DNA from 2 places in the Paenibacillus sp. FSL R10-2788 genome. Region 2 is predicted to be linked to the other one. Evidence: a T-box and tRNA genes for the amino acid it is inferred to sense, from the RefSeq annotation. Region 2 holds a T-box; the other holds one or more tRNA genes.
The links. The T-box of region 2 lies ahead of NSQ50_RS25120 (arginine--tRNA ligase). A T-box ahead of a tRNA ligase gene usually reads a tRNA of that ligase, here a tRNA-Arg.
Positions count from the first base shown of each region.

Region 1 (15,772 bases), 5.4 Mb from region 2:
ACCGCAATAAGACCGACGGAAAAAATCAGGAGCACAACTTTCAAAAAGATATCCATTCACTTCCACCTCCTACGCCTAAGCATCACTATCTATGGTAATTTAGGTTATCACGATACATAAACAGTATTCTTATTTTATCATAGCGCTGTCGGTAATACAACAGCTTAGACTGTTAAGTCGTAGCTTTTCTTGCAAGATAAGGATAAACCTATTGAAGTCTATCTTCTTCAAATCATAAAAAAGACCCGCCATAACGGCGGGTCTTAGAAGTCTGCTATAAAAGCAGATTATCTTTTGAGGTTGTAGAAGGATTTCAGGCCGTTGTATTGAGCCAATTCACCCAACTCATCTTCGATGCGAAGCAATTGGTTGTATTTAGCAACACGGTCTGTACGGGAAGGAGCACCTGTTTTGATTTGACCAGCATTAGTCGCAACAGCGATGTCAGCGATTGTGCTATCTTCGGATTCACCGGAACGGTGGGAGATAACTGCTGTGTAACCAGCACGTTTAGCCATTTCGATAGCATCAAAAGTTTCAGTCAATGTACCAATTTGGTTAACCTTAACCAAGATGGAGTTACCGATACCTTTTTCGATACCTGTTGCAAGACGCTCAGTGTTAGTTACGAACAAGTCGTCACCAACCAATTGGACTTTGTCGCCCAATTTTTCAGTAAGCAATTTCCAGCCATCCCAGTCGTCTTCGGACATACCGTCTTCGATTGTGATGATAGGATATTTTTCAACCCATGAAGCAAGAAGGTCAACATACTCAGCGGAAGTGTAAGATTTACCTTCGCCAGCAAGGGTGTATTTACCGTCTTTGTAGAACTCAGTGGAAGCAACGTCCATACCCAAGAATACGTCAACACCTGGTTTGTAACCAGCTTTTTCAATAGCTTCGATGATTGTAGTGATTGCTTCTTCATTCGAACCAAGGTTCGGTGCGAAACCACCTTCGTCACCAACAGCTGTGTTCAGGCCTTTGGATTGAAGTACGGATTTCAAGTTGTGGAAGATTTCAGCACCTGTGCGAAGAGCTTCTTTGAAGCTTGGAGCTCCTACAGGAAGAACCATGAACTCTTGAACGTCGATGTTGTTATCCGCATGCTCACCACCATTGATGATGTTCATCATTGGTACTGGAAGAGTTTTAGCGTTGAATCCGCCCAGGTATACGTACAAAGGAATATCCAAAGCTGCTGCAGCTGCACGAGCTACTGCCATGGATACAGCTAGGATTGCGTTAGCGCCCAATTTACCTTTGTTAGGAGTTCCGTCCAAAGTAATCATCAATTTGTCGATGCCCACTTGGTCAAGAGCGTCCATACCGATAACTTCTGGAGCGATGATTTCATTTACGTTCTCAACAGCTTTCAGAACGCCTTTACCCATGTAACGGGATTTGTCGCCATCACGAAGTTCTACAGCTTCGTGAGCACCAGTGGAAGCGCCGGAAGGAACGATAGCGCGGCCTTTAGCACCGGATTCCAGATAAACGTCAACCTCTACTGTAGGGTTACCACGGGAGTCAAGGACTTCGCGAGCATATACATCAGAAATAATAGTCATGTAAGTTAATCTCCTTTTAACATTGTTTTGGTCTTACTTGTATAGCTTAAAATCAAAGGCGTTATACCTTACCTTACTTACGGCTAGCAATCATGGATTGTCCGGTCATTTCCGCAGGTTGAGGAAGTCCCATCAAATCTAGGATTGTTGGTGCTACGTCTGCAAGAATACCGGATTCACGCAATACAACATTCTCAGTAGTCACGATGAACGGAACAGGATTGGTTGTATGAGCTGTGAACGGGCGACCGTTCTCGTCAAATACCATATCTGCATTACCATGGTCAGCGATAATAATTGCAACGCCACCTTTGGCAACAACCGCATCCACTACTTTACCCACACACTCATCCGTCACTTCTACAGCCTTGATTGTTGGTTCCAGCATGCCGGAGTGTCCAACCATATCAGGATTGGCAAAGTTAAGAATGATAGCATCCTGTCTTTCCGCTTCGATTTCCGCTACGCAGGCTGCAGCCACTTCGTATGCGCTCATCTCAGGTTGAAGATCATAGGTTGCCACTTTAGGAGAGTTGATTAAGATCCGGGTTTCCCCAGGAAGCTCCTCGTCACGTCCACCGCTGAAGAAGAAGGTTACATGCGGATATTTTTCAGTTTCCGCGATGCGCAGTTGCTTCTTGTTTTGTTGAACAAGCACTTCACCCAATGTGTTATCCAGGTTCTTCGGTGAGTAGGCTACATAACCTTGTACCGTTTCGCTGAAAGTAGTTAGGCATACGAAGTGCAGGTTTTGCGGGAACAAAGGACCACGGTCGAAACCGCGGAAATCTTGATTCGTGAACACTTGTGACAATTGAATAGCACGGTCAGGACGGAAGTTGAGGAACACGACGGAATCGCCGCTCTCTACTGCCGTTACAGGTTTGCCTTCACTGTCTACAATTACACTAGGTTCAACGAATTCATCAAATACCGAGTTTTCATAAGATGAAGTGATGGCTTGCACAGCATCCGTGTATTTAGGGCCTTCACCATAAACCATAGCACGGTAGGCTTTCTCTACACGTTCCCAACGTTTATCACGATCCATTGCGTAATAACGTCCGGACACCGTTGCAATTGTACCCACGCCAACCTCTTCGATTTTAGCTACTAGATCTTGGACAAACTTCTTCCCACTATCAGGAGCTACGTCACGGCCGTCCATAAAAGCATGGATATACACTTCATGCATATCTTCTTTTTTAGCCAGGTCAAGCATAGCAAACAGGTGGTTAATATGGCTATGTACCCCTCCGTCGGATACAAGCGCATATAGGTGAAGCTTTTTGCCAGTGTTCTTAGCATTTCTCACTGCACTAACCAGGGTTTCGTTATCGAAGAACTCGCCCTCGCGGATCGATTTATCGATACGAGTCAAATCCTGATAAACGATCCGGCCTGCACCAATATTCAAATGCCCTACTTCGGAATTGCCCATTTGCCCTTCCGGAAGGCCTACAGCTTCACCGCAAGCAGTGAGTGTAGTGTTAGGATATTGTTTCAGGTAACGGTCATAGTTAGGTTTGTTGGCTTGAGCAACGGCATTACCTTCTGTCGTTCCACGCAAACCAAAACCATCCATGATGATCAAAGCTACGGGTTTTGGAGCTGACATCTTACTTCGCCCCCTCAACCAATTGAACGAAGGAATCCGGTTGTAAGCTGGCACCGCCAACAAGCGCACCATCGATGTCGCTTTGGCCCATGTACTCAGTTACATTCTCAGGCTTCACGCTGCCGCCGTATTGAATACGAACAGCTTCAGCTGTTGCTGCATCATACAGATCTTTTACAAGACTGCGGATGTAAGCAATAACTTCGTTAGCATCTTGGGAAGTGGAAGATTTACCTGTGCCAATAGCCCAGATAGGTTCGTATGCAATAACAACTTTTGCTGCTTGCTCGGCACTAAGACCTTGGAATGCAGCTTCAGTTTGTACTTTACATACTGCTTTAGTTTGATCAGCTTCACGCTCTTCGAGCTTTTCGCCAACACATACGATAGGAGTAATTCCGTGACGGAATGCAGCATGCATTTTCTTATTCACGATTTCATCCGTTTCGCCAAAATAAGCACGACGCTCAGAGTGGCCAATGATAACATAGTCCACACCAAGATCACTTAGCATTACACCACTGATCTCGCCTGTGTAAGCACCGTTATCTTCAAAGTGTAGGTTTTGTGCACCAATCTTGATGTTAGTACCTTTTGCAGCTGCTACAAGTGCAGGCAGGTTAGTAAATGGAGCGCAGATTACAGTCTCAACGCCTTCTACTTCTGCTTTGCCTTTAATTTCAGCAATAAAGCTTTCTGCTTCAGGAACTGTTTTGAACATTTTCCAGTTACCTGCAATAATAGGTGTTCTCATGACTTATGTTGCCTCCTTCTTAGGTCTTACTTATCGTTCAGTGCTTCTACGCCAGGAAGCGCCTTGCCTTCCATGAACTCAAGGGATGCACCGCCACCAGTGGAGATATGATCCATTTGATCAGCCAGGTGGAATTTCTCTGCTGCTGCTGCGGAATCTCCGCCACCAATAACAGTGTAACCTTCAGTAGTTGCACAAGCTTTTGCTACTGCAAGTGTACCTTCAGCGAATTTATCGATTTCGAATACGCCCATAGGTCCATTCCAGACAACCAGCTTGGAGTTCTTGATAATATCGGCATAAAGTTCACGAGTCTTAGGTCCGATATCAAGTCCTTCCCAACCTTCTGGGATTTCATTGTAATCAACGATCTTAGTGTTAGCGTCAGCACCAAATTTATCAGCAACAACAACATCAACAGGAAGCATGAAGTTTTTACCAAGTGCTTTTGCTTTTTCGATGAATCCAAGAGCAACGTCAAGTTTGTCGTTGTCTACTAGTGATTTACCGATTTCAAAGCCTTGTGCTTTAGTGAATGTATAAGACAATCCACCGCCGATCAGGACGTTATCAGCCAAAGACAACAAGTTATCAATAACATCAATCTTGTCTTTAACTTTCGAACCCCCGATGATCGCAGTGAAAGGACGTTCTGGGTTAGAAAGAGCTTTACCAAGAACGGACAATTCTTTCTCCATCAAAAGACCGGATACAGCCGGCAGGAAATGAGCGATACCTTCTGTCGATGCATGTGCACGGTGAGCCGCGCCAAACGCATCATTAACAAACAAATCAGCCAGTTCAGCGAATTGTTTAGCCAGTTCAGGATCGTTTTTCTCTTCACCTGGGTAGAAGCGAACATTCTCAAGTACAAGTACGTCGCCTTCGCCTAGCTCAGCGATTTTTGCTTTTACAGCTTCGCCAATTGCTTCGTCAGCTTTAGCTACTGGTTTGCCAAGAAGCTCGGACAGACGTTCAGCAGCAGTAGTCAAACGCATGGAATCTACGAATTCGCCTTTAGGACGACCCATATGACTCGCAAGAATGATCTTTGCACCGTTCTCGATCAAATATTTAATGGTTGGAAGTGTTTCGCGAATACGAGTATCATCAGTAATTTTACCGTCTTCTACAGGTACGTTGAAATCCACGCGTACAAATACGCGCTTACCCTTTACTTCTACATCACGGACGCCTTTTTTGTTCATGATTAATTCCTCCACACCCAAAATTGTTTCTAGCAGGAAACAAGAAATACATTTAGAAAGAGCGGAAACAAGGAATTTCTGTTTCCGCTCTATAGATGTTGCTTATATCAAGTCAATTACTTAGCGATTTTAGCGAATTTCTCCAAAGTACGAACCAATTGTGCAGTGTAGGACATTTCATTGTCATACCAAGCAACAGTTTTAACCAGTTGTTTGTCGCCAACAGTCAATACTTTAGTTTGTGTAGCATCGAACAGGGATCCGAAAGTCATACCTTTGATGTCAGAAGATACGATTTCATCTTCAGTGTAACCATAAGTGTCTGGATCGGAAGCTGCTTTCATTGCTGCGTTGATTTCTTCAACAGTAACGCTCTTATCAAGAACAGTTACAAGCTCAGTCAGGGAACCAGTTGCAACTGGAACACGTTGAGCTGCACCATCCAATTTACCTTTAAGTTCTGGAATAACCAGACCGATTGCTTTAGCAGCACCAGTAGTGTTAGGAATGATGTTCTCAGCTGCTGCACGAGCGCGTCTGAAGTCACCTTTAGCATGTGGAGCATCCAAAGTGTTTTGGTCGCCAGTGTAAGCATGAATTGTAGTCATCAAGCCTTCAACGATACCGAACTTGTCGTTCAGTACTTTTGCCATTGGAGCTAGGCAGTTAGTTGTGCAAGATGCGCCGGAAATAACAGTCTCAGTACCATCAAGAATGTCATCGTTAACGTTGTAAACGACAGTTTTCATGTCGCCAGTAGCTGGAGCGGAGATAACTACTTTCTTAGCTCCACCTTTCAAGTGTTTTTCAGCTGCTTCTTTAGTTGTGAAGAAACCTGTGCACTCAAGTACGATATCAACGCCTAGGTCGCCCCATGGCAATTCTTCAGGGTTGCGGTTAGCAAGAACCTTAACTTCTTTACCATTGACTTTGAAGAAGCCATCATGCACTTCAACATCACCTTGGAATTTACCTTGAGTTGTATCATATTTAAGCAAATGAGCAAGCATCTTAGCGTCAGTCAAATCGTTGATTGCTACCACTTCGATACCTTCTACATTTTGAATACGGCGGAAAGCAAGGCGTCCAATACGTCCAAAACCGTTAATTCCAACTTTTACACTCATTGAATAGTTCCTCCTAGAATTCGTTTTATTTATTCAAAACAGACGGTGAGGTCTGTCATGACAACAATGTTAAGTATGATGCAAGAAGTATGTTATTGCCTGCAATCTAAAAACTACGAAGATAGCTGTAGTTGATTGTCAATTTCCTTGCCTATTTCTACTGCGGCAGCCTCGTCCGTGACGAGAATATTCTCCTGCCCGAAACGCAGCATGGCATGAATGGCTTTGGCCTTGGGTTTGCCTCCTGCAATACCGATGACTTTCTCTGTCCGAATAATATCTTCTAGACGTAGACCCATCGTAAGCATGGTATGGACAACCTGACCCTCTTCATTGAAATAATAGCCAAAAGATTCGGCCACTGCCCCTTCACCCTGGATTTCCGAGACTGTAGCCTCGTCCAGTTTGCGGCGGCGGGTCATTTCAATGGCATCCCCAATCCCATGTACAATAATACGCGAACTGCGGATGGTTTGTACAATCTCTCCAATATTAGAGTCAAGTGCCAGCGATTGGTATGCATCCCCACTAAGCAAATCAGGGACATGCAACAACCGGTAGTTGGCTCCAACCCGCTTTGCCATTGTTGAGGCAATCGTGTTGGCTTGAATCTCCATACTCTCTCCTAATCCTCCACGCGCCGGAACAAACCAAGCGTTCTTATAGGAAAGGGACAACGGCGGTGTCAGTTGATCAGCCATATCGGCAAGCGTCGATCCACCTGTGACGGCAACTGTATCATCTGCGCGAAGTATACTCAGCAGCGCTTTCGCACCCGCCCGGCCAAGCTCTCGTTTGGTGAACGGCGATGACTCACAATCACCCGGTACTACAATAACTTTATCCAGACCATACGTTGCTCGAATTTTCTCTTCCAGCTCATCCAGACCAAATAGGCTCTTAACAACCGGCTCTAGCAAATCAAGCAGTCTACGTCCAGCAGCGCTAATGCGCATGCCAACACTCTCGATCTCAATAAGCCCTTGCGATTTCAGAAGATCCGTCTCGGCACGCAGTACCCGCTCAGTCATATCTAGCGAAGCGGCTAGCGTTCTGCGCCCAATAATATCGGACAGCATGATCTGATGAAGAATCGTGTACCGTCTCTTAAGGGTTTCCATGAGATCAGGCAGAAGCTGCTTTTGGATATCTAATAAATTACGCATACTTTCACTCCTGCAACTTCGTCTTCCTCTATTCCCTTGTTCATGGTCTCAAAACGTCCCGGGTAAACTTTTTAAGTCCCACCCATATTCTAACCAAATATTGCTCGAAGCGCAAGTCTTCCGAGAGTAGAATTCTCAAGCACTTGTCTTCTTATACATTAATAAGGTCAGAAAAAGATATAGCGCCCGATGCCTGCCCCTAGAGCGCTTGTCCAGTATTAATATTACATTGCAATTGTGTAAAAATTGTATTATAATCATTTTTGTTGCGCCCGTGGTCCAATGGATATGACGTAGGCCTCCGAAGCCTGAGATCCAAGTTCGATTCTTGGCGGGCGCGCCATTAATTTCATTTTTGCACATAATTTAGTAGTGCCTATACTACTACTTAACCAAAGAGCCGCTTGTCGGCTCTTTTTTTTGAATATAAGTTTGACTTTCTTTGACTTTTTGTTTGAATTTGTTTATCATGTGGGTAATACGGCAAGAGTAAAAATGAATACATTTGAAGAACCAATATCAAGGAGGTTTTCCACGTGAGTTATATTCCTATGGTAGTAGAACAGAGCAACCGCGGCGAGCGCGCTTATGACATCTATTCCCGCCTGCTGAAGGACCGCATCATTTTCCTTGGAACGGAGGTTAATGACGTGGTAGCCAATTCTATCATCGCACAAATGCTGTTCTTGGCTGCCGAAGATCCTGACAAGGACATTCACCTTTACGTGAATAGCCCAGGCGGTTCCATTACTGCAGGTATGGCTATTTTTGATACAATGCAGTACATTAAACCAGACGTTTCCACCATCTGTGTGGGTATGGCAGCTTCCATGGGAGCTTTCCTGCTAAACGCTGGCGCCAAAGGCAAACGCTTCGCACTGCCTAACAGCGAGATCATGATCCACCAGCCTCTGGGTGGTGCTCAAGGTCAAGCAACGGACATTGAAATCCGTGCCCGCCGCATCCTCAAATTGCGCGATAAGCTGAACCGTATTCTAGCAGAACGTACGGGTCAACCTCTAGAACGTATTGAGAAGGATACAGATCGCGACTACTTCATGACTGCTGCAGACGCGGCTGAATACGGTATCGTAGATAAAGTAATCGAGAAGACATTGCCTAGCGGTGTGTAAGCTATAAAGTAAAAATATAAAGAGGCTGTGCCCTAACCATAACGGATAGGGCACAGCCTCTTTATATTTTATAGAAGACCTAAATCCAATCAATTCAGCCCTCCATAACCTAGTGCATCCAGCTTCTCGGCAATTACGCGATAACCCCGGCCATTCGGATGCAAATGATCAATGGATAACAGCCCTCTCTCATTTCCTGCGAACTCACTGTAAATCGAAGCAAATCCACATACTCGGCTGCTGTACTGTGCTGCGTATTGATTAAACTGTCTGACCCATTCTGTCGCACCAACCACCTGAGGATAGGGATTATATAATCCCACAATTCTAATGATAAAAGGTCTACGCGTCCTCGCCTTCAATTGTATAAGGATATTCATAATTGCAGAGAAATTTTGTTTGCATTCCTGAAGCGATCTGCGCAGTTGTGCGGATAAGTCCCCTTGCTGTCTTGCTGCTGATTTGGCCGCGTGAATCAAATCATTACCACCGATAGACACAGTGATGATATCGGCTTCTCGAACGGCCTCACGCATCATGGAATTTCCGCGCAGCCGCTGCTCCAGCTCTGAAGTAGTCATTCCGTTCACGCCTAAATTCGTAGAGGCTACAGTAGTCCGCAGTCTCCCTTCTGCCATTCTACGGTACACCGGAACAAAACCGTTACCTGGCAGAGCACCAAATCCAGTCGTCAAGGAATCGCCAATTGCAGTATATTGGTAGCCCATAGCTCTCCCCCGTTCATAAACTAGTTACTCCCTTTAGCATATGAACTAGAGACAACTCCGGTAAGGGGGAGATGCCTTGTGCTGACATTAGCGGAGACGAGGTATCTCCATTTATTTCATGCCAGCAAACGGGCTACTGCCATCCGACAAAAGCTCTTTGAAACTAAAGGTATACTCAGGGAAGCCTGCAGCATACGCTGTGTACTCATATAATTGGAAGAACAGAACAACCTTGTCATCCTTCAGATAGAAATATTTCTCCGTATTCAATCCGTTGAATCCTCCCAAATAACTATCCTCTGCCTTCAGCAGCTTGCTCAACTTAGCATTCAGCTGTTTTTTGTAGTTTGGATTAGCTCCAAACAGGTCGCCCAACAATAGACGTTTACCATCTTTAAGCGAGAAGGTGAATGCCTCACGGTTAGTCATTCCATGAGCGCCGCCCGTATCACTATACTGATGCATCACTATGCTGATCACACCATTCTGATTGTAGGTCACTACATAACCTGAATCATAGGTGTATTTGGGCTCTGCTCCATCTCGATCGGAGATATCCTGTTCTGCACCCGCCGCGAATTTCATAACACTTTCCTTCAAAGTATTATTAATAGCTTGTTGCGCACTGGAATTGCCCAATCCACTGATCTTCGGATAATCAAGCTGAATAAAAGCTTCTGTCCGATCTTTAGCATAAGTTTCCGTGGTTACCGTCAGCGCGTTCTGCGGTCTGTTCACCACATTCAGCTTACTGGCGGCCCGACTCCAATCTACCTTATAACCCATATAATCATTTAACAAACCTGATGGAACGTAGAGGCGATTATTAATTAACTTCCCTTCATACTCTCGAATGAAATAGTTATTCACCCACACAGAAGTACCGTAACTGGATAACATCAACTTCGCCTTGGCCGATCCTTTTCCAATCATGTATGCATTTTCCTTCTTATCATACGCAAGCGGTAATCCCAACACATCTCGCATAAAAGTTATGGGAATCCAGGCCTGTCCTTCCTTCAAAATACCTTCCTGTAACGAATTTATCCCGTTTGCCTTTAAAACGATACGCGAATCAATAGCTTTATTCTCCGTTTTACTAGCTGCTGCATAACCCGTTTCGCTGGGCAGCAGACCTCCACCAAACAATAAACCTGCCGACATCAGACCTATGCCCCATTTGCGTACTGATTCTTTTGAAATAATATTCATCATCTTATTTTTCCTCTCCTTTCCAATTTATTAAACAGAATCGTAGAGAACTTACACAAAAAAAGAGGCGCCCCCCACTATTACTAGTGGAAGATCACCTCTCCTCTCTGCATTCACCTTGTTCTGATACTATTTCAATTCATACATTACGCTTAGCTGAGTTGTAACTTTAACTACACCAGGTTGCACGGATGTACTTGCACCAGCATCTGCTGCAGCCATATTCATTTTTAGATTCTGTTCAAAATAAACCGGAGTGATATCGCCATCATTTTGGCTGACCGTGATCACTTGACCCAAGCTGCGTTTAGCTGCCTTAGCAATAGCCCCTGCTTTAACATCTGCATTCGCCATCGCTTTTTCAATCACCTGAGCTTCAAATGCAGAAGTATCTTCCACAGAAAAACGTGCATTTCCGATATTATTCGCCCCTGCCGCAGATGCAGCGTCCAGCAATTCACCAACCTTAGTCAGATCTCTATAAGACACTAACAGCGTATGATTGGCGTTGTATCCCTTCACTTGCTGTCCTTCTTTTTCGCTGTAACTATAATTGGGTTGCACATAAAACTGCGTGCTTTGAATATCTTTATCTGCAATTTTCCAAGTATTCTTTAGTAAAGTCATAATCTTCTGAATTTTAGCGGCATTGGTCTTCTGCGCTTCTTGCGCAGTTGTGGCCGTAGTATCCACACCGATGGTCAAGTATACGATATCCGGCTTGAGGGACAATTCGCCTTTACCTACTACACTAACGACATTTTTCTGCACTTCATCTGCGTAAGCCTTTTCAGGACCTTGGAAAACACCACTCATGCTGATCCCTCCAATTAACAAGCTCCCTACGATCATCACTGAACCAATTTTCTTCAATAAACCTTTCATATTTGCCAGCCCCTTTCATTTCTTGTGATTTGTTATTATCCTCTAGACGAGTCATTTTGGTAAATGTTGCACGTCTCAATCTATTTTTTGGTATTAAAAAAAGCCCCGAAGGGCTTTTGGTCATGCGATAAATAAAGTCTTCCTAGCAGAAACGATGTTGTCTTCCTATTATTGGTTCTCAAGCTCTTCTTTGCTGACCAGACTTGTCAAAGCGTTTACAGCTTGATCGGCATCCGCACCGTCCGCGCTAATGTAAATCTCCGTGCCGGAACTGATAGCGAGGCTCATAATCCCCATAATACTTTTAGCATTTACTTTTTTATCATCTTTTTCCACGAAAATCTCCGACGAAAACTTGTTAGCTTCTTGCACAAACAATGCTGCCGGTCGGGCATGAAGCCCTGTCTTCAACCGAACAACTACCGGGTGCTTTGTCATGAAACGCTTACCCCCTAATTGAGTTCTCCCCAAAAGTTTCACATTAATTTTATATTATTATATCATTATAACGTAAACCACACTAGAAAAAAAGTAATTAGCCGCCTCGAACCTTGTCCGCCAGCTCATCAATCTTACGAAGCCGATGATTTACTCCCGACTTACTGACTGTACCTTTGAGCATTTCACCAACCTCCTTGAGGTTGATATCTGGATGCGCCATTCGAATTTCTGCTACTTCACGCAGTTTATCCGGCAAATTCTCCAGTCCCATTTCTCGCTGCAACAGCTTGATATTCTCAATCTGCCGCACCGCAGCACTTATTGTTTTGTTGAGATTTGCGGTCTCGCAGTTCACGATCCGATTCACGGAATTACGCATATCGCGCATAATTCTTACATCCTCAAATTTGAACAACGCCTGATGCGCTCCAATCAAACTTAAGAATTCAATGATCCTCTCGCCTTCTTTAATGTAAAGAATGAATCCTTTTTTACGTTCAATACAGCGTGCATTTAAGTGGAATTCCCCAGCCAGATCCACTAATGCTTTACAATGTTCCTCATACATCGAGGAAATCTCCAAATGGTAGGAGGAGCCTTCCGGATTATTAACCGATCCGCCAGCCAGAAAGGCACCACGCAAATAAGCACGCTTGCAGCAGTTATTCCCAACAATCTCATCATCAATACCATCGGTAAAAATAAATCCTTCCGACACAATTCTAAGATCCTTTAGGATCTCTTGTACACGGTTTGGAATTCTGACGATATAGACGTTATTTTTCTTCAAACGCATTTTTTTACGCACGAGTAGCTCAATATGGACCTGGTAATATTTCTTAAGTAAAGAATATACCCGCCTTGCAATCGCGGCGTTCTCCGTCGAAATGTCGAGAATAACCTTTTTGCTTGAAAGCTGCACAGATCCATTCATACGGATAAGCGCTGACATTTCCGCCTTCTCGCAGCAGGGTTCACTCTCCACCATCGTCAGCTCTTTTTTGGTAAGGGCCGCAAAAGACAAGGGTCTCACCTCTTTCTTGATAAGTACTTCATTCTCATCTATAAGTTATACCCTAGGGTTTCTGTTTATCCAATCCTGCACAAGCTGATAAATGTGATGGCTAAGCTTATCGGTATCATGTCTCAAATAAGTTCGGAATAAAACCAGTTTATCGGCTATAACCTTGTATCCATTGCCATCCAGCGCTTCTTTATCAAGCTGCACCGGGCGCGCGCCCTTCTCGGCGTATTTCGTCTGGACCTGTTCCGGAATCTCACCGTCATTAACAATAACATAATCGAATAAATCGATCCCGATATGATCATATACAGCTTGAAGATGATCGCTGACGGTATAGTTATCCGTTTCACCCGGCTGAGTCATTACGTTGCAGACGAAAATTTTGATAGCATTCGAAGATACAACCGCTTCTGCCAGTTTCGGAACAAGCAGGTTGGGAAGAATGCTCGTATACAGACTGCCAGGACCCAGCAGGATCGCATCTGCATTCCGAATCGCCTCAAGCGCTTCGGGCAACGGTTCTACATCTGGCGGCTCCAAAGACACTCGTCTGATGATCCCGCCAGCTTCAGGAATTTTGGACTCCCCTGTGATAATCGTGCCGTCCGACATTTCTGCATGCAGGATTACAGCTTCACCGGCCGCAGGCAATACCCGGCCGCGAACAGCGAATAATCTACTGAGCTCCCGAACAGCCGTAACGAAATCGCCGGATATATCCGTGAGCGCAGCAAGAATCAAGTTGCCGAGACTATGACCAGCTAGTCCCTCACCCGTGTTGAAACGGTATCTCATAATCTCTGCCATGAGCGGCTCAACATCAGCCATAGCTGTCAATACGTTGCGGATGTCCCCAGGAGGAGGCATTTGCAGTTCACTGCGTAAAATACCAGAGCTTCCCCCATCATCGGCAACGGTAACAATAGCAGTAATATCTAATGGCTTCTCTTTTAAACCACGAAGCATGACAGATAACCCCGTGCCACCGCCCATAACGACGATACGTGGACGCTGTCTTTGTTCTTCAGCCACTATGACCCCTTCTCTCTAGTGCCGATCACGCTCGGAATCCCTATGACTAACGGTTACGGATTCCGTCTCGCTAACGCCCAGCATTTTACCCAAATACTCGGATATGGCTACGGAACGGTGTTTACCTCCCGTACAGCCAATGCCAATGATAATCTGGGACTTACCTTCCTTACGATATTGCGGAATTAGAAAATGAAGCATATCGAGCAGTTTGGTCAGGAACACCTGTGTTTCAGGCCACTTCATTACATAATCGTAGACTTCACTATCCTGGCCGGTTTTAGGCCGCAGATGGTCCACATAATGTGGGTTAGGCAAGAAGCGGACATCGAAGACAAGATCTGCATCAATAGGAATACCGTACTTAAATCCGAAGGATGTAATATTGACGGAAAGCGTACTTTTTCCTAGATGCGAAAACCGTGAAATGATCTTCTCCTTAAGCTGCACAGGCTTCATACTGCTGGTATCTAAACATAACGTAGCTGAATTTTTCAATTCTTCAAGCATCTTACGTTCTAGCTTGATACCATCAAGCGGCAGCCCCTTAGGTGCTAATGGATGATGACGTCGACTTTCCTTGTAACGCTGAACAAGTACTGAATCTGTAGCATCCAAAAACAAGATCTCACAGCCAATGGTTGACTCATCCTTGATATAGGCAAGAGACTCAGACAAAGCAGTGAAGAATTCTCGACCACGCAGGTCAATTACAAGGGCTACCTTGGCAATCTTACCCTTCGACTGTTCAATTAGCTCTGCGAACTTGGGAATCAGCACCGGTGGTAAATTATCGACACAGAAGAACCCTAGGTCTTCCAGACTCTGTACAGCAATTGTCTTCCCCGCACCTGACATTCCCGTAATAATAATCAGGGTGGCTCCAGCCGTTGGGGTATTGTCCAATTCGGTCATAAAAGCGTCCCCTCCCTAGATTTAGTATATGAATACTTCCCGTCTTTTAAGAACGCAGCAAAAGGCCGGCAGCCCCAACAATACCTGCGTCATTGCCAAGCTCAGCTGGAATAATCGAAACACCAGTTTGAAGCGGAGCCGGTGTCAATTTCGCAAACACACGACGAACCTCATCAAATAGAATATCTCCAGCCTTAGACACACCGCCGCCAACGATAAATACTTCAGGGTTAAGCACAGCCGCCACAGAAGCCATGGATTTACCCAGATAGTACGCTGCACGATTCACTATACGGATAGCTACTTCATCGCCAGCCTTAGCCGCATCAAAAACTTCTTTCGCAGCAATCTTCTCTACCATAGAGAGGGAAGTACGATCGCCACGAGCTACTGCATCATTAGCCATGCGGATAATACCTGTAGCGGAGGAAACGGTTTCCAGACAGCCCATGTTGCCACAGCCGCATTGAATAGCTTCCAGATCCGGCACTACTGTGATATGTCCAAGCTCACCAGCTAGTCCCGCAAAACCTTGATAAATCTTTCCATTAATAATGATTCCGCCACCGACACCTGTTCCAAGCGTATAGCAGACACAGTTATCAACGCCACGTCCCGCACCACTCCAAGCTTCCCCCAGTGCAGCCACATTCGCATCATTGTCTATTTTGACAGGCTTGTTCCAACGATCTTCCAAAATGGAACGGATCGGCACATCTCTAAATCCTATGTTAGGCGCAAGGATGATGATTCCTTCACGAATATTTGTGAACCCGGCTACACCCGCTCCTACACCTGCAAGCTGATCCCAAGAGTACGGGGAATCCTCCACAATTTGGCGTACATACTTCTCGATATTATCGATAACAGTATCGACACCCTCTGCAGTTCCTGTAGGTCCCTCATAAGTATGTAGCAGGGTACCTTCAGCATTACAGATTCCAACCTTAATTGC
Region 1 is NZ_JBBOQA010000001.1:177,732-193,503, reverse strand. It holds gene secG (preprotein translocase subunit SecG) at 1-56, opposite strand, end outside; gene eno (phosphopyruvate hydratase) at 288-1,574, opposite strand; gene gpmI (2,3-bisphosphoglycerate-independent phosphoglycerate mutase) at 1,648-3,192, opposite strand; gene tpiA (triose-phosphate isomerase) at 3,194-3,946, opposite strand; gene NSQ50_RS00925 (phosphoglycerate kinase) at 3,973-5,154, opposite strand; gene gap (type I glyceraldehyde-3-phosphate dehydrogenase) at 5,271-6,281, opposite strand; gene NSQ50_RS00915 (sugar-binding transcriptional regulator) at 6,395-7,447, opposite strand; tRNA gene NSQ50_RS00910 (tRNA-Arg) at 7,716-7,790, shown strand; gene clpP (ATP-dependent Clp endopeptidase proteolytic subunit ClpP) at 7,984-8,580, shown strand; gene NSQ50_RS00900 (GDSL-type esterase/lipase family protein) at 8,670-9,308, opposite strand; gene NSQ50_RS00895 (PdaC/SigV domain-containing protein) at 9,420-10,523, opposite strand; gene NSQ50_RS00890 (SIMPL domain-containing protein) at 10,650-11,405, opposite strand; gene NSQ50_RS00885 (HPr family phosphocarrier protein) at 11,574-11,843, opposite strand; gene whiA (DNA-binding protein WhiA) at 11,941-12,870, opposite strand; gene NSQ50_RS00875 (gluconeogenesis factor YvcK family protein) at 12,916-13,863, opposite strand; gene rapZ (RNase adapter RapZ) at 13,918-14,817, opposite strand; gene NSQ50_RS00865 (ROK family glucokinase) at 14,864-15,772, opposite strand, start outside.
Region 1: it encodes a tRNA-Arg, which carries the amino acid that the T-box ahead of NSQ50_RS25120 (arginine--tRNA ligase) is inferred to sense. The anticodon was not compared.

Region 2 (15,772 bases):
GTGGCATTTATGCCCTTCTTTTGTCTGGTTTAGGTAAACCCGTGCTATTGTGAGGCATTTATGCCTTTCTTTTAGCTGATTTAAGTAGATCGACGCCATTTAAGGGCATTTATGCCTTTCTATTACCTAGTTTAGGCGGACTGGCGCTATTTAGTGGCACTTTTGCCTTTTATTCAGATCATCTCTATCTATATACATAGTAAAAGGACATGTTGAATTAACAAACGTCAATCGGGATTAAGCTAATACTGTGGGATACCTTTGTATAAAATATATGGTTTACAATTCCTAACTTTTGATGCACAGTAATGAGTGAGTACTCACTCATTATATAATTAGAGTGTTTAACGCAATGCAGTTCATCACCATCACCATCACCATCACCATCACCATCACCATCACCATCACCATCACCATCACCATCACCATCACCATCACCATCACCATCACCATCACCATCACCATCACCATCACCTTCTACACCTTCTACACCTTCTACACCTTCAACACCTTCAACTCAAGTAAGTATCCCAGAACATTCAGAATCGAGGAGATAAACATGGGTTCAAAGATTTCAGTTATTTCAGTGAGCCATGTCGGGAAAGCGTTTGGAGAGAAACAGGTGCTCGAGGATATTTCGCTTCAAGTGGAACGTGCGGAAACCTTTGGCATACTAGGGCCATCGGGCTCAGGAAAAACAACATTAGTGAAGCTGCTTACAGGTATCGATGAGGTAACCTCCGGCGAGGTGAAAATACTTGGCGTGACGATGCCGAAGCTGACTATGCTGCAACAGATTGGGTATATGGCCCAGTCTGATGCCTTGTACACGGAGCTTAGCGCGAAGGAGAATCTGGAGTTTTTTGCAGCGCTATATGGACTAAAGGGGGAGCAACGCTCCAAACGCATCACAGCCGTAATGGAGATCGTTAATTTACAAGATCATTTGCGAAAAAGAGTAGACCAATACTCCGGCGGGATGAAACGCCGCTTATCATTGGCGATCGCGCTGCTGCATGAACCGCCGTTGCTTATTCTTGATGAACCTACAGTTGGCATAGATCCGGTATTGCGGCTATCCATCTGGAAAGAACTAAAAGCTCTGAACCAGAAAGGCACCACTATTGTGCTGACCACGCATGTCATGGATGAAGCTGAAAAATGTGACCGGCTCGGAATGATCCGTGATGGCAAGCTACTTGCCGCCGACACGCCTGCCGGACTGCTGCAAGCCACCGGTTCAGCTTCTATTGAAGAAGCCTTTTTATATTATGGAGGTGTGCGTTCATGAGAATCCGAGCGATCACCTTAAGGATTTTGCGGCAATTTATTCATGACAAAAGAACGATGGCATTAATGTTCATTGCACCACTCCTCGTTCTAAGCTTAATGAGCTTGGTCTTCAACGGTGACGCCTATGAACCAAAAATCGGTGTGTCCGGTGTACCGCTAAATATGTCAGCTGCGTTAAAAGAACAAAATGCCACCATCAAAGAATATGCCAGCGCAGAGCTGGGAAAAGAAGCTTTAGTAGAAGGGAAAATTGACGCTTTGATCACTTTGAACGGAACCGCCGGAGATTCGCAAGTTACGCCTCAAGTGCTGTTAGAAGGTAGCAACCCTACAGCCAACAAGGCAGTAATCATGACGCTTCAACAAATCTCCCAGAAGCTTCATCCAAGCACAAAGGAACAATTACAGCCGCAGATCAGCTATCTTTACGGTTCTGAGAATATGAAGACGATCGACCGTTTCGGTCCCATTATGATTGGCGTATTTGTTTTCTTTTTCGTATTCTTGATTGCAGGTGTATCCTTCTTAAGGGAACGAACCACAGGCACTCTTGAACGCCTACTTTCGACTCCATTAAAAAGATGGGAGATTGTGCTCGGGTATGTATGTGGTTTCGGCATATTTACCGTTTTTCAGGCGCTATTGATCTCATGGTATTCCATACAGATTCTTGGCATTATGATGACAGGCAGCTTTGGTTACGTATTGCTGATCACATTACTCCTATCGATGACAGCGCTGACGTTGGGCACACTGCTGTCGGCTTTTGCAGCCAATGAGTTGCAGATGATTCAGTTCATTCCGCTCATTATAGTGCCACAAATCTTCCTCAGTGGATTATTCCCGCTCGATACCCTTCCACTGTGGCTCCAGCGCGTTGGCCTCGCTACACCGATCTATTACGGATCAGAAGCTCTGATGGACATTATGGTCCGTGGCAAAGGATGGAGCGCAATTGCACTGGATGTCTATGTACTAATAGGATTTTCGCTGCTATTTATGCTGCTGAATGTATTGGCACTGCGCAAACATCGCAAAATGTAATTTCACAAAAGCTATTATCATTGAAACAAAATGAATCAAGCATGGAGGGTTATTGTAATGAAAGAGCAAGTTTCTACGGAACAAAATATAGAAGAGCAGTGGATAGAAGAGCTGCTGACCCTTGGCAAAGACGAGAAACTGACACCGAAGCAGATTTCTATTCTACAAGCGGCGATTGAGGTATTTTCCGAAAAAGGATACTCTGCGACTTCAACGAGTGAAATTTCTCAGAAAGCGGGCGTGGCGGAGGGAACGATTTTTCGCTATTACAAGACTAAAAATGATCTGCTGCTTGCCATAGTAGGTCCTACCATGAGTCGCATGCTTGCGCCTTTTGTGCTGCGGAATTTCAACGGCGTGCTCGATATGCCCTACGACAGCTTCGAAGAGTTCCTGAGGGCATTTATGATCAATCGGCTGGATTTCGCCCGCAAGAATTTTAAAATTCTTAAGATTCTTATTCAGGAGATTCCTTTTCAGCCAACAGTTAGAGCGCAGTTTGTAGAGAATATTCTTAGCAAAATACTGGAGCGCGTGATTGATATTGTTGAACATTTTAAAGAAAAGGGTGAAATCATCGAGGTGCCTACACCCACACTTATACGCTTCACACTCTCATCTGTCGTAGGTTATTTGATGAATCGCTTGCTGCTGCAGCCAGATAAGGACTGGAACGACGAGGAAGAAATCAACCTGACGATCGCTTTTATCATGCATGGAATAAGTAAAGCAACACCCCCTATTTGATGCGCACTCCCGTTCTGTTATCATAAGTACTATATTAAATTCGGACTTTTCGAGATCAAGTTATGAGGAAGGAATTATGTTATGGGCTTTAGTGTATCAGAACGGGTAATCAAACTGCTGTGCGGCAAGTCTATTTTTGAAAAAGGATTAGCTTATTACCAAACTGAAAGTGTCGATATAATTGAAGTTGAAGAATACAATGACTCCATTCCAGATTTGCCCCGCTCTCGATATGAAGCCATTGTTCAGGGGGCGATCGACTATGAAGTTATGGTGGTCATTGATATTGATGGGGATGTCCAGGCAGAGTGTAATTGTCCAGCCTACTCCCATGGGGGGCCATTCTGTAAACATATCGCGGCTGTAATGATCAACGTTGACGCCCTTAAAACTGGCCGAGATCGTTCAGAGCTTACCGGAGCTTCGCACCTGTCTTCTATAGAAGATACTGAGATTCTAACCCCACGTATTTTTACAGATACTGCGCAAGACAACGGGGGAAAGTCCAGAGATCAACAGCTCGTGAGCAGCCTACTGGGGATGTTCAGCAACCATACACCGCGTCCTAGCGGTACGGGGGCTTTTGTAGATAACAGACTTCCTCTAAATATAGAGTTTACATGCAAGCCGTTCACTTATAGTTACAGCCACACCATGCTGGGTATAGAAATGAAAGTCGGTCCAAAACGTCTATATATTGTTCAGAAAATAAGGGGATTTCTAGAAAGTGTACACCGCGGAGAATCCTTTGAGTTCACGAAACATTTTATCTATGATCCTGCCATTTACAGCTTCCGGAAGGAAGATAATGTTGTTCTACAGAAGCTGATTGATATTGTATTAAATGAAAAAATGTACCGCGATAACGTCACTCCTTACTCACCTTATGGGGGGAGTATTGGGGGAGATCGGTTACTGGCCGTCCCTCCTTTTTTCTGGGAGTCACTTCAGCCTGCGCTTTCAGAGGTCTCTTCGGTATTTTTGCAACAAGAAGAGATGCTATACGAAGGCATCCATTTGTCTAATGAGGCGCCTCCACTCAGCTTTGAATTTGAACAGGCAGAAGAGGATGGATATCATCTGGATATTCAAGGACTTGAGCAGATTTCGGTCTTAGAAGATTACGGGATGGTACTATCGGAAGGTAAGTTGCTGAAGCTATCCCCTCAAGAATGTATACGCCTTGCTGAAATGAAAAAAATGCTGGATTCCTCCCGCCGAAATGGTATCAATATTGCCCCCGAGCAAATGGAGTCTTTTATGGACAAGGTTATTCCTGGTCTGAAAAAGCTGGGCAACGTCCATATCGCCGACTCCATTGCGGATCGGATTGTCCAACATAGGCTTATCGCGAGGCTTTATCTGGATCGTGTGAGAGATCGGCTGCTCGCCGGACTAGAATTCCAATATGGTGACATTGTGATCAATCCTTTAGATGAAAAAGCCCATGTTCGCGGGACGAGTTTGATTCTTTTGCGAGACGGGGAGGGAGAAGCTCGTATTCTGGAGCTGATGGAGCACGAATCTTTCGCTAAAACCGAGGGCGGTTATATTATGACAGACGAAGAAGGCGAATACGATTTTTTGTACCATACCATTCCGCTGCTGGAACCGCTGCTTTCGGTCTATGCGACATCCGCAGTCAAAGCAAGACTGTTCACGAGCACTACACCCCCTAAGGTGAGCATTAGTTGGAATGAAAAGACGGACTGGCTTGATTTTAAATTCGATATGGGGGGGATTCCAGAAGCTGAGATTGTTATGGTTCTGAAATCCCTGCAGGAAAAACGCAGATATTACCGCTTGCCTGATGGGGCCCTGCTACCGCTGGAGAGCGAGGAGCTTCAAGAAATCATTACCTTTATGAATGATATAGGCATCCGGGAAGGTGAGATCAAAGGGGTGGAGTTTTCTCTGCCCGTTGTTCGTGGGTTACATTTGACCTCCACGGATACTAAGAGTGACTCCATTAAGCTGGGCAGATCCTTTAAAAGGTTACTTGCGAACATGCGGAATCCGGAGAATCTTGATTTCCCTATACCTGACAGTCTGGTTCCTGTGCTAAGGGATTATCAACAGTATGGGTTTCAGTGGCTGAAGACGTTGGCCCATTACCGTTTTGGTGGTATTTTGGCGGATGATATGGGGTTAGGCAAAACGCTGCAAAGTATCGCTTTTCTACTGTCAGAACTTCCAGAGATCCGCCAGAATGGGCTGCCTGCCCTAATTGTCGCTCCTGCGTCTCTCACTTATAACTGGCTTAATGAGCTTAAAAAATTCACGCCAGAGATCAAAGCTGTCATTGCAGACGGTAGTCTAATTGAGCGCGGGCGGATTTTAAAAAATACAGCAAAAGCTGATGTAATCATCACCTCTTATCCGTTGCTCCGCAGAGATGTTCAGTTGTATGCCAAAAAGTCTTTTCATACCCTGATTCTCGATGAAGCACAAACTATAAAAAACCATACTACACAGACAGCCCAAGCTGTAATGGCGCTTCAAGCCCGGCACCGTTTTGCACTTACGGGTACTCCTGTGGAGAATGCGTTGGAAGATTTATGGTCCATTTTCGGCACCGTGTTCCCTGGGTTATTTCCAGGCAAAAAAGCTTTTCACGATTTACCAAGAGAAACGGTTGCGAAGCGGGCGCGTCCCTTTTTGCTGCGGCGCTTAAAGAGTGATGTGTTAAAGGAACTTCCGGACAAAATTGAGTCCGTACAAGCATGTGAACTGCTGCCGGAGCAAAAAAAGTTATATGTAGCTTATCTTGCCCGTTTGAAAAAAGAGGCGCTTAAGCATTTGACCCAAGATAGTTTCGGCAATAATAATCGGATCAAAGTTCTGGCGGGACTAACTCGTCTGCGCCAGTTGTGCTGCCACCCTGCTCTTTTTGTCGATGGATATGAAGGAAGCTCTGCTAAATTCGAGCAGCTGCTCGAAATCATAGAAGAATGTCGCAGTTCGGGTAAACGTATGTTAGTATTCTCACAATTCACAGAGATGCTGGGCCTGATTGGGCGTGAACTAGGATATCAGGGCATTCCATACTTTTATTTAGATGGTCAAACGCCTGTTTCTCAACGAGTAGATTTATGTAATAAATTTAATGAAGGAGAGCGGGATATTTTCTTAATCTCCTTAAAGGCCGGCGGGACCGGGCTCAACTTAACTGGGGCAGATACTGTAATCCTTTACGATTTATGGTGGAACCCTGCCGTCGAGCAGCAAGCAGCAGATCGGGCTCACCGGATCGGACAGAAAAATGTAGTACAAGTAATTCGTCTCGTCACCCAAGGCACCGTAGAGGACAAGATGTATGAGCTGCAGCAGAAGAAAAAGAACTTGATCGATGAGGTCATCCAGCCAGGTCAAGAAAGCTTGTCTACCCTCACAGAGCAAGACATCCGGGAGATTCTGATGATCTAAATAACAATGTTTGAGAAAAAATCAGGGATATCCCACAGCCTCTATGACTATCGGGATATCCCTTTTCTTCAGATTATGCAATTGTAACTCCTGCACTAGCGTAGCCAGCAACAGTAGTTGCAACGTCAATGCCAGCCGTGACCGTCGAAGTGAAGACCAACAACAAGCGTTCTCCCACAGTTACAGGAATGCTTAAGCCTGTGGTATTACCACTGCTAATAGTTCCAAGAGCAATTAATCCTGTAAGCGGAGGACTTAACGTAACTAAAGCCCCAGGTACTGCTGTGAAGGTATTGTTAGGTGTAGTAGATCTGTATAATTGAGCCGTGATTGTTACCGTAGAACCCACCAAACTAACGGAAGATGTCGCACTGAAATAGGCTGCCATAGACGTAAGCGTTCCTGTTCTAGGAACCGAGAACGCAAAGTTCAGCAAGGTTCCAGCCGCTCCAGTAAGATCTATAGTACCGCCTGTAATACTGATATTGGTCGCACTGCTACCAAAACCAACTGCACTTGAAGTATTCAAAAGACCCCCTAATACAGTGGTCATAGCAACTGGAAGTCCAGAAGAATATGGAATGATTGCGCCTGCGCCAGCAGCACCTGTGGCTCCGGTTACACCAGCAGTTCCTGTTGCTCCCGTTGCTCCAGCAGCTCCTGTCGCTCCCGTGGCTCCAGCAGTTCCTGTTGCTCCTGTGGCTCCCGCAGTTCCTGTTGCTCCAGTTACGCCAGCAGTTCCTGTTGCTCCTGTGGCTCCAGCAGTTCCTGTCGCTCCTGTGGCTCCCGTTGCTCCAGCAGCTCCTGTCGCTCCCGTGGCTCCAGCACCTGTGGCTCCGGTTACGCCAGTACCTCCTGTCGCTCCCGTTGCACCAACGCTTCCTGTAGCTCCAGTAGCTCCAGTAGCACCTGTAATTCCTATATATTCTCCATATAATTCAGAGTAGACAAGGCGATGAGCAGTCACTAATTGACCTGTGCTGCTCTTCCCCCAAACTGAAATTTGAATGGGATCATCAATCGTAATAGGTGTTGTGAATAGAAATTCAAATGAATCAAAGTTTGCATAATAATCCCTATTAACCACTTGATTAGGAGCTAAATTAACCTGTTCACTTACATATAAAGTTCTTGTCCCATTCATATAATAGCCTTCGACTTGAACCGTTGACGGAGTATCATCACTCTGATTGACAATTTTAAGAGTAACAAGCTGAGTAGGTCTTACACCGCCTACCAGATTATTTTCTATAGGACCAGTAGATAGTTGACTCAATTTTCAACACCTCATTTTTTATGAATTTTAAAATACGCTTATTATTTGAATTGCGAAAATCAAACCAACCGAACAAAATCCTCCTCAATAGTTCTGTATAAAATATGATTCTATCTATAATCATTCCTCCCACCTACTCTAGGTTGATAATCTATGAGCCTATAAAATTAGTTCATAATTTTTGGCTCTTTATAGTATTATTCTTATTTCGAATTAAGGTGTGGACATCCATTTAAAAACTACTGTTACACATATTTGATACATTATAGCAATCTGAAAATCCGTAATGGATTAATAGAAGAAGAACCTAATAAGCATCGCTCTAGTCAACTTATAACATATCGCCAACAAAACAGGGGATAACCCGAAAGCCATACTTACGGCTACCGAATTACCCCTGTTGTAAATACTGAACTCGAAGATAAACTTAAGTTAATTCATGAACAGACCAGACGATACCTGCTGAGTTCGCGCCACCCAAATTCAAAGGAACCGTCAAACCATTTGCCACATAGAACAAGCCAATCACATCACCTGCGGTTAATGCAAATTCTCCAGCCAGCGTCACAGTACCACTTCCCAAAATTGCTCTCAAATCTAATATAAGTGCAACATTCACATCAAGTACTGGGAACAAGCCACTTACCAGATTTGTTGCAGTAGGAGAAGTTCTCTGAACTACGAAAGCCGGATTAATTCCAGTACCAAGACTGACAGTGAGTGAGGCAGTTGTGGAGTAATTGATAGTCGCTTCAATCGAATATCTACCAGTTGTCGGAATAGTATAATTTCCCCCAACTTCGTCGAAGGACGGGCTATCATAAAAAGGTGTTGTCACAGTCCAGCCAGTTAATTGGGTAGATGTGGAAATTGCCAATGAGGGCTTAAAAGCAGAAAAACCTTCTTGTTGAATGTTCGGACCTGTAGCTCCAGTTACTCCGGTTACACCTGTTGCACCAGTAAGCCCAGTTGCTCCGGTTACACCAGATACTCCTGTCGCTCCTGTTGCCCCAGCTACTCCCGTTGCTCCGGTTATACCAGCTACTCCTGTCGCTCCTGTCGCCCCAGCTACTCCCGTTGCTCCAGTTGCTCCAGCTACTCCCGTTGCTCCGGTCACTCCAGCTTCACCCGTTGCTCCGGTGGCTCCTGTTGCTCCTGTTGCTCCTGTTTCACCCGTTGCTCCGGTGGCTCCTGCTACTCCCGTTGCTCCGGTTATACCAGCTACTCCTGTCGCTCCTGTCGCCCCAGCTACTCCCGTTGCTCCGGTCACTCCAACTTCACCGGTTGCTCCGGTTACACCAGCTACTCCTGTTGCTCCGGTTGCACCCGTTGCTCCTGTTGCTCCCGTTACTCCATCCGCTCCGGTTGCACCCGTTGTACCAGTTACTCCGTCTGCACCAGTCGCCCCAGTTGCACCAGTTACTCCTTCTGCACCATCCGCTCCTGTTGCACCAGTCGCTCCAGTTGCTCCAGTTACTCCGTCTGCACCAGTCGCTCCAGTCTCCCCTGCTCCAGTCGCTCCCGTTGCACCCGTTGCTCCAGTTGCTCCAGTCTCTCCTGCACCAGTCGCTCCCGTTGCACCAGTTACTCCGTCTGCACCAGTCGCCCCAGTTACACCAGTCGCCCCAGTTGCTCCATCTGCACCAGTCGCTCCAGTCTCTCCTGCTCCAGTCGCTCCCGTTGCTCCGTCTGCTCCCGTTGCTCCTGTTGCACCTGTAGCTCCATCTGCTCCTGTTGCCCCAGTCTCTCCTGCTCCGGTCGCCCCGGTTGCTCCGTCTGCTCCCGTTGCACCCGTTGCACCTGTAGCTCCATCTGCTCCTGTTGCCCCAGTCTCTCCTGCTCCGGTCGCCCCGGTTGCTCCGTCTGCTCCCGTTGCACCAGTCGCCCCAGTTACTCCGTCTGCTCCTGTAGCTCCAGTCTCTCCTGCTCCGGTCGCTCCTGTTGCACCCGTTGCTCCGTCTGCTCCCGTTGCTCCGTCTGCTCCCGTTGCTCCTGTTGCACCTGTAGCTCCATCTGCTCCAGTTGCTCCAGTCGCTCCAGTTGCTCCGTCTGCTCCTGTTGCCCCTGTCTCTCCTGCTCCTGTCGCTCCCGTTGTTCCATCCGCTCCGGTTGCACCAGTCGCGCCAGTTGCTCCATCTGCACCAGTCGCTCCAGTCTCTCCTGCTCCGGTTGCTCCCGTTGCTCCATCTGCTCCAGTTGCACCAGTCGCTCCAGTTGCTCCGTCTGCCCCTGTAGCTCCAGTCTCTCCTGCTCCGGTCGCTCCCGTTGCTCCATCTGCACCAGTCGCTCCAGTCTCTCCTGCTCCGGTTGCTCCTGTTGCTCCATCCGCTCCAGTTGCACCAGTCGCGCCAGTTGCTCCGTCTGCTCCCGTTGCTCCTGTCTCTCCTGCTCCGGTCGCTCCTGTTGCTCCCGTTGCTCCATCCGCTCCGGTTGCACCAGTCGCCCCGGTCGCACCAGTTATCCCTTGCGTTACACCAAGCAATTCTGCATGTACAAGTCGATGGGCAGTCACAATCTGGCCAACGCTATTTTTTCCCCATACTGAGATTTGAATCGGATCATCTACCAGACTTGTAGTTGTAAAAATAAATTCGAACGCATCAAAATCGCCATAATAATCACGTGTTATAACTTCATTAGGTGCTACATTTATCAGCTCGCTTACATATAAAGTTCTTGTCCCATCCATATAGTATCCTTGAACAAGAGCCATTGATGAATCAATGTCACTTCGGTTATCAATTTTGACAGTAACATGCTGAGTAGGTCTTACACCCCCTACCATACTATTGTCTATCGGTCCGGTAGATAAATAACTCAATTTCTCATCACTCCTTTAACGTTAACTGTGTCACAAAAATAATTATTAAATTAATACTGCCTGCTTCTCCCACGCAACTATGCGATGAGGATCTACCAATGCCCCCGAGTTCTGTTTTCCCCAGACTGAAATCCCAACCTCTGCTTCAACTGCTTCTACTGTTGTAAATACAAATTCAAATGCGTCCAAGTCGGCAAAATAGTTCTTAGTTAAAACTTGATTAGGTGCTAGATTTACTGTTTCATTCACATACATCGTTCTTGATCCGTTAAGAAGGAAACCTTGAATAACTAGATTATAAGGATTAAGAGAATCCCGATTAACTACTTTTACGGTTACCAGTTGCGACGGTCTGACCCCTAGGATCGGGCTGTTATCTATAGGTCCAGTAGAAAAAATAGCCATGTTTTATTCACTCCTCCCTTCCACTACAATTTGAAAGATTAGTGGCTCCGTATAGTAATATTCCTTGGCTTGAGTTAGCGTGTGGACTGTTGTGCAAAGGAACAGCTGGTCCTATAACAAGACAGCCTTCTTTTTCCAAATTTATAATCTACTAAACTGATAATCTAATAACAAAGAGCAACCAAGATTGTTAAGAAGCTAACACTATTGCTTTTTATGAAATATTGGGTATACTGGTAAAAATTAATTAAGCATCGATGAGCGGGAGAGTAGTTAACGAGATCTAGTCCTCAGCGAGCCGGGAGAGTGTAAGCCGGTACAGATTTCTTTAATGAAGCGCACCCGTGAGATGGACTTCTGAATCTTAGTAGGAAGTCCCGACTGAAGGCCGTTATCCCGTAAGGTGGCTGAACAACTTGTTCAGCAACGAGAGTGGTACCGCGAGCGCTAAAGCCCTCGTCTCTTTTGAGACGAGGGCTTTTTTGTATTTTCAAAGGAGGGTATACCATGTTAAATCAAATCATCAAAGACGGAATCGAGCACAGTGTACACCGTGTATTCAATACTTTAGGAGCTGACTATCCAGAGGACATTGCCATTCTGATCGAACAGCCAGCAAATCTAGAACATGGTGATTATTCATGTAATATCGCTATGCAGCTAGCCAAAACTCTACGTAAATCCCCAATGGTCATAGCAGAATTAGTGAAAGCAGAACTTCAATTCAAAGGGCGTTTCGCCGGTCTATTGCAAAAAGTTGAAGTCGCTGCTCCCGGATTTATCAATTTGTATATGAATTGGCAAAGCTGGGCTGAACATTCCTTTGAACTGCCTGCCAGCACTGGGGAAAAAGTCATCATCGAGCACACTTCTATCAACCCCAACAAAGCCGCTCATGTAGGTCATCTAAGAAACGCCTGTATTGGCGATACTCTAGTCAGAATTATGAAAAGAACTGGGTATAACGTAGAGGTCCATAACTACATTGATGATCTCGGCAATCAGCTGGCGGATACAGTTGTTGGATTATTAAATATACCTTTAGAAGGGGAACATCAACGTTTCGGTGATTTTTGCTGGGATCTTTATGCCAAAGTGAACAAAGAATATGCGCTGAACCCTGAGATGACACACAAGCGCACAGATATACTGCACTCCCTTGAACAAGGTGGCGGCAATGAAGCCTGGCTGGGCAACCTTGTAGCTGAACGTATCGTTAGAGAGCATGTAGAGGAAATGAAACATTTTGGGATTTATTATGATTTGCTGGTATGGGAGAGCAGTATTTTAAAAGAGGGATTTTGGGCAGCCGCAGCTGAGCTACTGAAGCAGACAGCCGTTTTTGTACAAGAGACTGAAGGTAAACTCGCAGGCTGCTGGGTGCTGAAGCAAGGAACAGAGGCTAACATTGGAGCGGATTCAGAGGAGCATCATCTCGATAAGGTGCTGGTGCGTTCGAATGGGATTTTAACGTATACAGCCAAAGATATTGCCTATCATCTCTGGAAATTTGGTCTTTTAACCAAAGATTTCTCCTATAGCGAATTCTCGTCCGGTTTATGGACAACAGGATTAACTGGAACCCAAGAGTCTTATGGGCAGGCGGACAGAGTCATCAATGTGATCGATTACAGACAGGAATATCCACAACAGATGGTTAAGCAAGCCTTAGGGGCACTAGGTTATAACGAGCAAGCAGACAAACTCCATCATGTGAGTTATGGTGTTGTATCTCTTAGTCCCGCCTCGGCTGCCGAGCTGGGTATAGATATTTCAGAAGGCAAATCTTCTTATGCTATGTCCGGACGACAGGGAATCGGGATTAAGGTAAGCGATCTGGTGGAACTCATGGAACAGAACATCGAACACTCACGTTCCGATAAAGACGGCCTCTCCAGCCGAATGATTGCCACTGCTGCGATTCGCTACTATCTGCTACGGTTTAATTTAGGAACGGAAATCGTGTTTGATTTCAAACAGGCTACCGAAATATCCGGCAATACCGGAGTTTATCTGATGTATACTTTTGCGCGTGCGACAAGCGTTTTGAGTAAAGCTACGATCCCAATCCTTACAGCTGCCGCACAGCTTCAGTTCCCTTCCAAATTGGAAAAAGCAGAGCTTGCGCTGCTAAGACAGCTAAGCCTCTGGCCGGAGATATTACATTCAGCAAGTATAGAGTTAACGCCAAATACGCTCTGCACTTACGCCCATACCCTAGCTACCCTGTTCAACAACTTCTATTCTGTATGTCCAATTCTAAAAGGCGATTCAGCCACGATCGAATTCCGCCTCTGGCTCACTTCAAGATTCAAGGACATCTTGGGAGATGTGCTCGAAGTGCTTGGGTTACCGACACCGAGCCGAATGTAAAAAACACAAAAAAAGGGCAATCTCCGCGTTAACGCGGAGATTGCCCTTCTATATATAATGTTACTTATAAATCTCTATCACATTTCCAGCTTCCGTGCTGAGACGGTCAAAGTCCGCACGCTTGATGCGAACACCACCGCTACGATAGCGGTTAGGTGTACCTTCTGTTTGCACTTCCGTACCGTTGATAGTAATTCGACTGATCTCACGACCTGTAAGATGATAGATAAAATCTACCTTAGTGCCTGCATATTCAAAGCTAAAGTGCATTCCATCCAGCGATTCCGGCAGAATCGGGTCAACAATTAAGTCTCCACCTTCCGTACGGATCCCCAGTGCATTCGAGATTAACTGGTTCATATAGATCCCAGGACCGCTGGAATAGATTCTCCAGCCACCTTTAACAGCTACGTCACCATTGCGCAGTTTATCGAAATTCTCCTGTGCCTCATAACGGGTGTTAAATTTACCATCCGAGCTACTGAAATAGGAGTTAGCTTGACGTAGTTCAGCGTTTGGCACCACATCGCGGATTCCGATCGGATTAATCGCTGCCAGACCCTTCCAGACCTGATCGGTTTTACCGAGCTTGGCCATAGCCTCTACATAACGGATATGTGCATGCACATACTGAAGTCCAATTTCCCGGCCAAAGTTAGCCGCTTGCTCCGCACGTTTGAAATGAGTGCTGACCCCGCCAACATATTGAGCTGGACGATTCATCAGACGTACACCGTCAGGGCAGAATAGTTTATCCTGAATGACATCATAGTGTGCTTCGGCCTGTTCCGGAGTAAGCAGCTCACTGATCATACTGCGCGTCATTGGCAGCAGACGGTACTGGATACCTGTTTCTGTGTCACTTGGGTGCACCATAAGCTTAATCTGCTCAGGGTCCTCCATATACAGGAAGCCAGGAATTACTTCGGATTGAAGCATATGAGTATGGAAATCCTTACGGATTCCTTCCACCATCGCCTTCAGTTCCTCTGCCTCAGCTTGATCAACTGAACGAAGTACCTCTGAGAACTGATTAAGTGTCTGATAGGTAAGCGCCACTGTCCAGCTGCTAACCATATACTGCTTCAGCTGTGGATTTGCAGGCTGGAGTGTATCATCCCAGTCTCCATCACCGTAAGAAGACAGATGTGTGTCATGCAGGAAATGATCCTTAATATAAGCAATTTCCTTCCGCGCATGATCCAGCAACGTCGCTTTTTCTTCTGTAAAGTCAAAGCTGTGCTTACGGGTATACGGCACTGTTGCTCCCAAGATGCTGTAATCCTGAGTTACTGCCAAGTAGTCTCCAAGCACCTTAAGCGGCCACACAATAATATCTCCATGGCTCTCTTCTTGTTGTATCTTCGTGTATTTATCAAACATGAACCATTGTGGCCAGTTGCCATCATCTTCATATTGATGACTATACAGCGTCAGCAAAATTTCACGAACCTGTTCGTATTTTTGCGTAGCCATGAAATATTCCACAGGTCCCTGACATACATCCCGGGTTCCCCAAGCAGCGCCACCATATTGCTCTAAACCATGTGGAACCGAATAGTGAACCAGCATGTTATGTGTGTACCACCAAGTCAGAGCGTTAACCTTAAACAGTTCACCTTCTGTTCCGTCCCCAAGCGTCAGGCGGAAGCCATTCATCACACCAGCATAAAACGCGCGATAAGCAGAAATTTCTTCCTCAGCTGAACGATTTCTTGGAGCAAGTGACTTACCATCCAGAAGCCCTTGAATATTCAAGGTCCATTCACTGCTGGCAGACAGCTCCAGAACTGCTAACGGCGCTTCAGTTGGTTGAACAGGAGAGACAAGTCTACCTTCATCCTGCAGAGTTAACACCGCACCCTGTACCTGTAATTTATACTGTAAGTCAGGATATTCACCAGCACTTAGTGCGCTTCTGTCAGCGGAGAAGATTACTGCTCCACTTTCTTGCTTAGATTGATATGGAAGCTCGTATTCATTAACGTTCATAGTGATTTGATTAGTGACTAAATAACGATAAGCTCGTCCGCTTTCCGAACGCACATTCAGGAATATCTCTGGCGAATCTTCGGTGGTGTAGTTCGTAATAATGAAGCATTCACCATCTGTTCTGTAATACCAACGAGCATAGTTGAAACCAACCTCAAATAGAGAAGGCATGGTCAGCAAACGATATTCACCGTTCCACTCTACATAAATGCGTTGTCCTGAAGCTTTTGGAATGTTAAGCGCATTTCTTGGATTGGACATTAGCTTGTTGAAATTGGTATTTCCAATTACCACTTGGGAGTTAAAGATCCCGTACATATAAGAAGTTGTTGTGATGACCTTATCATTAAGTCGAGCGTTATCCCCACTCATCAGGATATGGCCGTGTGGCCGTT
Region 2 is NZ_JBBOQA010000001.1:5,625,563-5,641,334, forward strand. It holds gene NSQ50_RS25080 (hypothetical protein) at 328-474, opposite strand; gene NSQ50_RS25085 (ABC transporter ATP-binding protein) at 560-1,291, shown strand; gene NSQ50_RS25090 (ABC transporter permease) at 1,288-2,337, shown strand; gene NSQ50_RS25095 (TetR/AcrR family transcriptional regulator) at 2,395-3,084, shown strand; gene NSQ50_RS25100 (DEAD/DEAH box helicase) at 3,166-6,510, shown strand; gene NSQ50_RS25105 (exosporium glycoprotein BclB-related protein) at 6,584-7,786, opposite strand; gene NSQ50_RS25110 (collagen-like protein) at 8,214-10,607, opposite strand; gene NSQ50_RS25115 (hypothetical protein) at 10,653-11,012, opposite strand; T-box leader at 11,261-11,479, shown strand; gene NSQ50_RS25120 (arginine--tRNA ligase) at 11,520-13,385, shown strand; gene NSQ50_RS25125 (GH36-type glycosyl hydrolase domain-containing protein) at 13,446-15,772, opposite strand, start outside.